Regions from separate parts of the Methylobacterium sp. WL7 genome, predicted to be linked through region 2. Evidence: predicted binding sites of a transcription regulator. Region 2 holds the regulator's gene; the other holds the start of a gene.
The links. Region 2 encodes LexA, which represses DNA repair genes until DNA is damaged. Its sites were predicted from a motif close to TGTTCNNNNTGTGTTCNG; they were not measured.

Region 1 (4,412 bases), on a different contig from region 2:
GTTCACGACGCCGCCGATCCCTCGGCCGGTGTCGCCTCGGCCATCGTGCCTGCTATCAAACCCGTCAGGCCGTGAGGGCTCCGCCATGGACAACCGAACGCGTCGCCTGCTCGAAGCGCCGCTCGTGCCGACCCTGGCTCGGATGGCCGGGCCGAACGTCGTGGTGATGGTCGTCCAGACCTCCATTGGCCTGATCGAGACCTATTTCGTCGCGAAACTTGGCACCGACGTCCTGGCCGGCATGGCCCTCGTCTTCCCGGTCGTCATGCTGGTCCAGATGCTGTCCGCCGGCGGCATGGGCGGCGGCATCCAGTCGGCGGTCGCGCGCACTCTGGGCGCCGGCCGGACGACCGAGGCCAGCCTCGTCGCTTGGCACGCTGCCGCCATCGGCCTCGGACTGGGTCTTTTAACCAGCCTGCTCGCGCTGCCGTTGGGACCGCACCTCTACGCCGCGATGGGCGGCACCGGAGGATCGCTCCAGGCCGCGACGGCCTACGCGAACGTCGTGCTCGGCGGAGCGGTCCTGATCTGGCTGTTCAACGCGCTGGCGGCCGTGATCCGCGGTACCGGCAACATGGCCCTCCCGGCCGGCGTCACCTGTGCCGGAGCCATCGTGCTGATCCCGCTCTCGCCGGCGCTGATCTTCGGCTGGGGTCCGTTCCCCAGGCTCGGCGTCGTGGGTGGGGGCGTGGCTGTCGCGGCCTACTACGCCGCCGGCACCGCCGTCTTCGCCGCCTCCATCTGGTCTGGCCGTGGCGTCCTGCACCCGAGCCGGCGCCTCCCGAGACTCACCTGGGCGCCGTCCCGCGAGATCCTGCGCGTCGGCCTGCTCTCTGGCATCGCCAGTGTGACGTCGAACGTCACGGTCATCGCCGCGACGGGCTTCGTGGGAACGGCGGGGCCGGCCGCGGTGGCTGGATATGGAACCGGCGCCCGGCTGGAATACCTGCTGGTCCCCCTCGTGTTCGGGCTCGGTTCTCCCATTGCCGCCATCGTCGGGACCGCTCTCGGTGCCGGACTGCATGCCCGCGCCCGTCAGGCTGCGCTGACCGGCGCCATCGTGGCCGGTCTTCTGACGGAGGCCATCGGTCTTGCAGCCGCCATGTATCCGGAGGCTTGGCTCGGTCTGTTCGGGGGCGATCCGGCCATGATGGCCACCGGCTCGTCCTATCTCCGCATCGTCGGACCGTTCTACGGGTTCTTCGGGGCCGGACTTGCTCTCTACTTCGCGGCCCAGGGCGCAGGCCGTGTCGGCTGGCCGCTCACAGCCAGCATCCTCCGGATGGGGGTGGCGCTGGGGGGCGCCTGGGTCGCGGCAATCTTCGGGCTCGGTCCCGCGTGGATGTTCGCTGCCCTCGCGGCAGGGCTCGTCACCATGGGCCTCGTCAACGCGACAGCTTTTGCAACGGGGAGAATGTTCTTGACCCAGGCCGCTCCAAAGCCGGCTGTTGCGCCCCAAATCCTCACGACGGCGGTTGAATGACCCCGAAAGGCGCGGAGCCGCCAAACCTGCCGCTCGATGGATGGCCGTTTCGAAGCCGGCATCAACCTGTTGATGCGGCATGGTCGAGCAGGTCGCGGAACGTCCACCTTTCAACGGGGGGCAGGTCTACTTCCCGTCTCGAACCGAAATTGCCTGACGACCGACCAATCACTGCTTTCGGGAAGCATTGATGAAGTCCGGTTGAATCGGCAGAGGGCGAACCAGCCCGGACCGATCGCCGCCCTGAGCCGCGAAACGAAATCCGAACGACGCACCATCACCGCCCGCGCTGCAAACCGATCCCCGGATCCATCCTGCGACACCCCTGCACGCACTGACGCAGCCCCCTCCAATCGACGCGGACAGCCGACCTCGACCCTTGCGAACGCCATCGCAATCCCGCATATACGATGAAACAAAACAGGAACAAAAGAGCGTCGCCGTAGAAACCTGTGGATGACGCGGCCTTCTCTCACCGGAACGAGCCCCGCATGCGAACCGCCGACAAGCAGATCGCCGACATCCTGGTGCGCTACGGGGAGCCCTTCGGGGGCAACGTCTGGCGCGTGCAGGGCACGGCTGTGATCTACCACAAGACGCTGGAGCGGATCGCCGCGCAGGCCGGGATCGTGTTCGAGCCGCCGACGATCATCCGGGCCGAGCGCGACGAGGCCGTGCTGCTGGTGACCGGGCGCCTGCCCGGGGCCAAGGTCGGCGCGAAGCCGGCCGCCGACCGGGTCGAGTGGTCGATGGGCGAGGCCCTGGTCAACGTGAACTACCGCGTCTCGGGCAAGCAGGCGGCCTACGTCTACGCCATGGCGGAAAAGCGCGGGAAGGACCGCGTCATCCTCAAGCTGATCGAGCTTCACGGCCTGGTCTACTCGGAGGAGGAGGCCGACGAGTTCCGCACCCAGCTGCCCACCGTCCGGGCCGTGGACGAGGATTTCGAGGAGGCCCAGCCCTTCGACGAGGTCACCGAGGCCGAGGGCGACCTCAAGCGCCGCATTGACGGTGCCGAGACCATCAACGACGTGACCGACCTGATGCTCGACGGCGCCACCCAGGCAATCCTGGCGGCGATGCCGCCCGGCACCCGCGACGAGGTCCGCGACTACGCCAAGGCGCGCCTCGTGGCGCTCGGCTGGCCCAAGCGCACCGGCCGCCGCAGCGCGGCCTGAATTCTCGAACTCTCAAACCCGCAGGAGACCGCCATGCATCGCACGACGCGCCGCCGTACCCTGAAGGCCCGCCGGGACCATCACCTCGGCTGGAGCATCGAGACCCTGTCGTACAGCCCGACCCGGATCGTGCGCCTGGGCGACGAGAAGGTGGCGATCCTGTTCCCGCCGGTCGAGCCCGGGGCCGAGTGGCAGCTCTATCCGCATCCCGACACGTTCCCGGGGCTCAACTTCGAGGGGCTGCCCGAGCCGCTGCGCCCCGAGTTTCTGGGCTTCTCGGACCTGCCGGCCGTCGAGCGGTTCCTCGGCATCGACGACGCGGTGCCAACGGCCCTCGCGGCCTGACGAGCCGGTTCCCTACGTCGGCGGCCAGGGCGCGCCCCGGTGGAGCGCCTCGGCCTCCGGGGTGAAGATCTTGGGGTCGGAGCCGTGCAGCACCAGCGGCGGCAGCAGGCTCGGAGCCGCGCGGCTGCCCCGGATGGCGGCGATCAGCACCCGGATCGCCGGCGCCTCGGCCCGGGCGTGGACCGGGCGGATCGCGATCCCGCCGTAGCGGCCCGTCATGGCGTCGAGGCAGGCCGGCAGGGTGTCCGCCCGGTGGATCAGCCCGAGCCGGCCCCCCGGCCGCAGGATCGCCGTGCAGGCGCGGATCCAGAGGTCCAGGCCGCTCTCGGGAAACGTGTGCGCCATCGCCTTGCCTGGATGCGGGGAGGGGCGGTGGCGGCCCGCGGTGAAGAACGGTGGGTTGGTCAGGACGAGGTCGAAGCCGTCGGGCTCCAGCCCGGCGGCGCGGCGCTCGGCCGCCGGCGCCAGCACGTCGGCCTCGATCACCGAAGCCGCGATGCCGTTGAGGGCGGCGTTGGTCCGCGCCATCCCGGCCAGCTCGGGATCGCGCTCCACCAGGGTCGGGCGGGTGCCGGGATGGAGCGCCGCGCAGGCCAGGCCCACCGCGCCGGTGCCGGCGCCGACATCGCACAGCCGCTCCCCCGGCGCCGGGACCAGCAGCCGGGCGAGCAGCACCGCATCGGTCCCGGCCCGGTGCGCCCCCCGGGGCGGCTGATGCAGGCGCACAATCCCGCCCAGGAAGGCATCGGGCTCCGGGCTCACGGGTCACGCAACTCGTGCGCGAGCCCGGCATCCGTGAGCAACCGGCGGGCCTGGGGCGCCCAATCACCCGGAACCATCAGGCGCTGACCGAACGCCCCGATCGAGCCTTCCATCACGCTCATGTGGGTGTCGGCCACCAGGACCGGGATCTCGGCAGCCTCGAGCACCGAGCGGGCAAAGCCGATCAGCACGGGATCATTCGCAGAAATCAGTACGATCATCGCAATTCTTCGAAGGATGCCGGTCGTCCGGCGCATTCGTCGCGTTCGCTGCGCATTCCCTTCGCACCATATCCTCCCTGCGCCGATGTTGCGGCGCCGCGAGGCGCGTGCGAAGGGATCGCCCGCCCCCTGCGGGGGAACCGGACTGGAGGTCGCGGATCTTGGGTATGGCCCTCTCCATCGAGAATCCGAAGCCCGAGACCGAGGCGGGGCTGAACGACCTCGTCGCGCTGGTGGCGGACGGCATGGCGCGGGTCAACACCACGATCCTGTCGCGCACCGGATCCGACGTGGCGATGATCCCGGAGGTGGCCAACCACCTGATCGCCAGCGGCGGCAAGCGCCTGCGCCCGATTCTCACGCTCGCCTGCGCCAAACTCTGCGGCTACGCCGGCGACGGCGACGTGAAGCTCGCCGCCAGCG
Region 2 (4,412 bases):
CCTGCCCCATCATCGACGCGAAGGCCTGACCCACCGGCCCGCGCACCGAGCCGATCAGCACCTCGGGCATGGCGTCGGTGTACTGCCCGTCGGCGGCCAGGACGGTGGCCTCGCCGGTGCGGAACCAGATCTCTTGCATGTGTCGCGACTCCCCGTGTCAGGTCGCCCGGGGGAGACATCATCGAGGCGCCGGCGTCAATCGCTCCGGAGCGGCCCGACCCCGGCGTTCGCCACGGTCGGGCCGGCGCTCTTGAGGAACGTGGACAGGCGAGGCAGGGAAGCCGGGTGCGGCGCGACGCGGGAACAGTCCCGGGCGAGGGCCGTTCCGGCCGGAGCCTGCGGCGTCGTCTCGGGTCCTGCAGGCGGGAGGGATGTCATGGCGGAGAGCACGGAACGGGGGGGCGGCTGGAGCCTCCAGGCGAGCGCCGTGCCGGACGGGGTGCGGCTCGAACTCGCCCTCGCCGACCTCGGCGGCGGCCCGGTCACCGCGGCGATCGTGCTGGACCGGGCGGAGGCAAGGGCCTTCGCCCGCGCCCTGCTGGCGGCCGCCGGCGATGCGGCCGAGCGCACCTTCCCCAAGCCGGGCACCTGACCGGCCGGTCTCGGGTCTGGCGTGGCCGGCTCAGTTCATTGTTGGATGAAGCCCGGATTGCGGCCCGGCAGGCGCGGCACCACCGTGCCCCGCTTCTCGATCGGCGCGTCGCAGGCGTAGGTGAACTCGCTCTTCTGCGGATCGAACACGGTCTCGCCGGTGATCCGGCAATCCTCCCGCACGGTCTCGTCGAGATAGGCGCGGGCGGCGGTGCGGAACCGCTTCACCCGGGTCGCGGCCGGATCCGGATCGATCCGCACCTCGCTGAGATTGCAGCCGGTGTACTCGCGCAGGGCGTTCGAGACGACCAGCATCCGGCGCACCTGCCGGTTGTCGTAGACCTCGTAGGGCTCCTTGCAGCCGATGGTCACCACCTGCGGGGTGAGCGCCACGTAGTTGCGCGAGATATACGAGAACCCGGTGGTGCAGCCGGCCAGCGCCAGGCCGACGGCCCCGACACCGATGGGCAGAAGAGCCGCGCGTCGCATCCTCGTCATTCCAAGCCCAATTCCAGCCCAGTCTCGAAGCCGCCGGGACGATCCGCCTGTCCCGCCCTCCGGGGCAAGCATCAAGGCGCATTGAAACGGCCCCGCTTGCCCAGTCAATTCGTTTGTCGCCCGAGACCCCGTTCCGGGCGTCGGCGACCGGTCATCGCCCCACTCGCCGGTGGATGGCACGCGTGACAGGTTCTGTTGCTGTGCCAGGGCCGCTGAACGATCCGACCGGGCGGCGGCATCAGCCTTCGAAGACGTCCCCGACCAGCCGGCGTACGAAGTGGAACGCCTCCGTCGCCCCCGCGGCGACGCGTTGCTCGCCGCCCTCCCCGAGTTCGACCCGGTCGAGGGCGGCCGTGAAGTGCCGCCAATGCAACCCGCGTCCCTCGGGATGTCCGGCGAGATGGCGGGCGCCGCGGGTTTCCGACAGGCCGAGCGCCCTGGCTTCCTTGAGGAGGATGGCCGCGCCGAGATTCGAGCCTTCGGCGACGTAGAGCCAGCCCAATCCCTGCGCCGGATCGATCGTCCCGGGTCGGTCCTCGGACGCGCCGTCAGGGATGGTCGCTCCGACATCGCGCAGATCCTGCTGGATCAGGGGCAGTCGCCGCCTGCCGTCGAGATCGGGCAGGACATGTGCGAACGCGCCATCGCGATAGACCCGATCGACGACCGCATGGAAGCGGTACTGGATCTGAAGGAACAACGCGTAGCGCTCGAGGCTCGCGAACGGCTTTGCCGCCATGATGCGCCGGTCGAGCTGATCATGGGCTGCCGCGGTCGCCGTTCTCAGGCGCTTCACGCGGCTGCCGGTCTCGGCGATGTCGGATGATGCGGCGTCCATGCGATCTATGTCTGTCGTTCGGGCAAGGTGCCAGGGGCCGGGACGAGCGGCCCGCCGCGCCGCCCCGACCCTCCCGGCCTCCGGACCATTCCGGCGATTCAGATCACCGAGGCTGACCCGGGATCGTGCCGATCCGGCTCGGCCGGTTCTGCCATGGCGGCGCGGACGCGTCATGGCACATAACGGCCGCATCCGCACACAGCCGATCGATCAAGCTTGGCCGATCACGCTTGCGGAACACTTGCGGAACGTTTAACGTGTTCGTGATTTGTTTCCGCGACCGCATCTATGCGGTCCCCCAAGCCGCGAGTCCCCCGTCGATGCTCACGCGCAAGCAGCTGGACCTCCTGCGTTTCATCCAGAGCCGCATGCAGGAATGTGGCGTCCCGCCCTCGTTCGACGAGATGAAGGACGCCCTCGATCTGAAGTCCAAATCGGGCATCCACCGGCTGATCACGGCCCTGGAGGAGCGCGGCTTCCTGCGGCGCCTTCCGAACCGGGCGCGTGCCATCGAAGTGATCCGCATCCCCGAGAGCCTGTCCCAGCCGGCCGCACCGCCCGCGGAACCCCGCCGCTTCACTCCGAGCGTGGTCGAGGGCGGGAAGTCCAAGCTGCCGGCGCAGCCCGCGACCGCCCGGATGATCGACGACGGCGGCCGTTCCATCTCGATCCCCGTGATGGGCCGGATCGCGGCGGGTACGCCGGTCTCGGCGATCCAGAACCAGAGCCACGCCATCACCATGTCGCCGGACTTCCTGGCCGGCGGCGAGCATTACGCCCTTGAGGTCCGCGGCGATTCGATGGTCGATGCCGGCATCCTCGACGGCGACCTCGTGGTGATCCGCAAGCAGGACACGGCCAATACCGGCGACATCATCGTGGCGCTGATCGACGACGAGGAGGCGACGCTGAAGCGCCTGCGCCGCCGGGGTTCCTCGATCGCCCTCGAAGCCGCCAACCCGGCCTACGAGACCCGCGTTCTCGGGCCCGACCGGGTCCAGATCCAGGGCCGCCTCGTCAGCCTCGTCCGCCGCTACTGAAGCGGTTCGGCCGGCGCGTCGCCCGGCGCGGCCTCGGGACCGGGTGCGTCGGCCTCTGCCGGGAGCGGCTCACCGGGCGTCGGCGTTTCCGGCCGTGGGACAAGAGGCGAGGGCCGTAAAGCCGGCGACGGCCGCCAAGGCACGGCGCGCCCCGTGTCATGGGTATAGCGTGCCGTGAAGCCGTCCCGGTCGGCCCGGAGTGCGACGGCGCCTCGGGCGGCGAGAACCCGGCGGTCGATCACCAGCGGGCCCGTGCAGGTGGGCGGCGCGGCGAGCCGCGAGATCAGCACGGCCGCCCTGGCGCAATCCTCCGGGAAGGCGCGCCGGTCGCGGACCAGGGCGACTGCGCGGCCGTCCGGCAGGCGCGCGGTGCAGCCGAGCCTGTCGCACCGTCCGACGGCCGACCCAACCTGGATCACTGCCTTGGCCGATCGCCCGTCGCCATCCGCCTTCAGCCACTGCTCCATCACGAAAGCCGAAGGATTGCCGAGGGCCGACAGGACTCCGTCCGGCCCACGCACGGCCGCGCCACCGCCCTGCCGGTCGACGTACAGGTCGAAGCGCTCCGGAACGGCGGCGAGGCCGAGCCCGAGCAGGGCGGGCGGCAGGGCCAGCCAGCGCAGCCGCGACACCGGCAGCGTCGCCAGCAGCAGCCCGGCGGCCAGCATCGCCAGCGCGCCGGTGCCGAAGGCCGGCACAACCAGGACGGCCCGATCGAAGCCGGCGATCCACTCGGAGATCGCCAACATCCCGCCCACCGCCTGTCCCATCAGCCACCAGATCGGCCGGTCCAGGGCGAAGGGACAGGCCAGGACCCCGATCACCGCCGCCGGCATCACGACCAGGGACACCAGCGGCAAGGTCAGGGCGTTGCCGATCAGCCCGAACGGCTGAACCGTCTGGAAATGGTAGGTGGCGAACGGCGCCGTCGCGACCTGCGCCACCAGGGTCGTCGCGAGGGTGCCGATCACGGCCGAGAGTCCCCTGCCGACGAGCCGCTCGATCCGCCCCGCCCCGGGTCGCCGGAACAGGCGCCCGTCGATCAGCCGCGCACAGGCGATCAGCCCGGCCACCGCCCCGAACGACATCTGGAAGCTCGGTCCAAGCAGGCCCTCGGGTTCCCGCGCCAGGGCTATCAGGGCGGCCAGCGCGAGGTTGCGCATGGACAGTGCCGGCCGGTCGACCAGGATCGCGCCGAGCATGATCAGCGTCATGATCAGGGAGCGCTCGGCCGCGATGTCCCATCCCGAGAACGCGCAATAGGCGGTGACGCCCAGCATCGCGAAGCCGGCGGCGATCTTCTTGATCGGCCAGACCAGCGCGCAATACGGCATCAGCGCCAGGACGGCCCGCACCAGCCAGAACACCACGCCGGCGGCCAGCACCATGTGGAGACCCGAGATGGAAACGACGTGATAGATGCCTGCCGCCCGGAGCGCGTCATT

Region 1: a site for LexA is predicted at 1,895-1,912, ahead of FV233_RS24175 (trna delta -isopentenylpyrophosphate transferase). Genes of this name have one in related genera too.

The regions. Positions count from the first base shown of each region.
Region 1 covers NZ_VRVG01000133.1:3,042-7,453, reverse strand. The annotation lists gene FV233_RS24180 (MATE family efflux transporter) at 86-1,483, shown strand; gene FV233_RS24175 (trna delta -isopentenylpyrophosphate transferase) at 1,975-2,661, shown strand; gene FV233_RS24170 (hypothetical protein) at 2,695-3,006, shown strand; gene FV233_RS24165 (methyltransferase) at 3,019-3,768, opposite strand; gene FV233_RS24160 (DUF2007 domain-containing protein) at 3,765-3,989, opposite strand; gene FV233_RS24155 (polyprenyl synthetase family protein) at 4,157-4,412, shown strand, end outside.
Region 2 covers NZ_VRVG01000168.1:959-5,370, reverse strand. The annotation lists gene fae (formaldehyde-activating enzyme) at 1-139, opposite strand, end outside; gene FV233_RS26380 (hypothetical protein) at 377-592, shown strand; gene FV233_RS26375 (hypothetical protein) at 628-1,080, opposite strand; gene FV233_RS26370 (biliverdin-producing heme oxygenase) at 1,328-1,927, opposite strand; gene lexA (transcriptional repressor LexA) at 2,248-2,967, shown strand; gene FV233_RS26360 (ComEC/Rec2 family competence protein) at 2,961-4,412, opposite strand, start outside.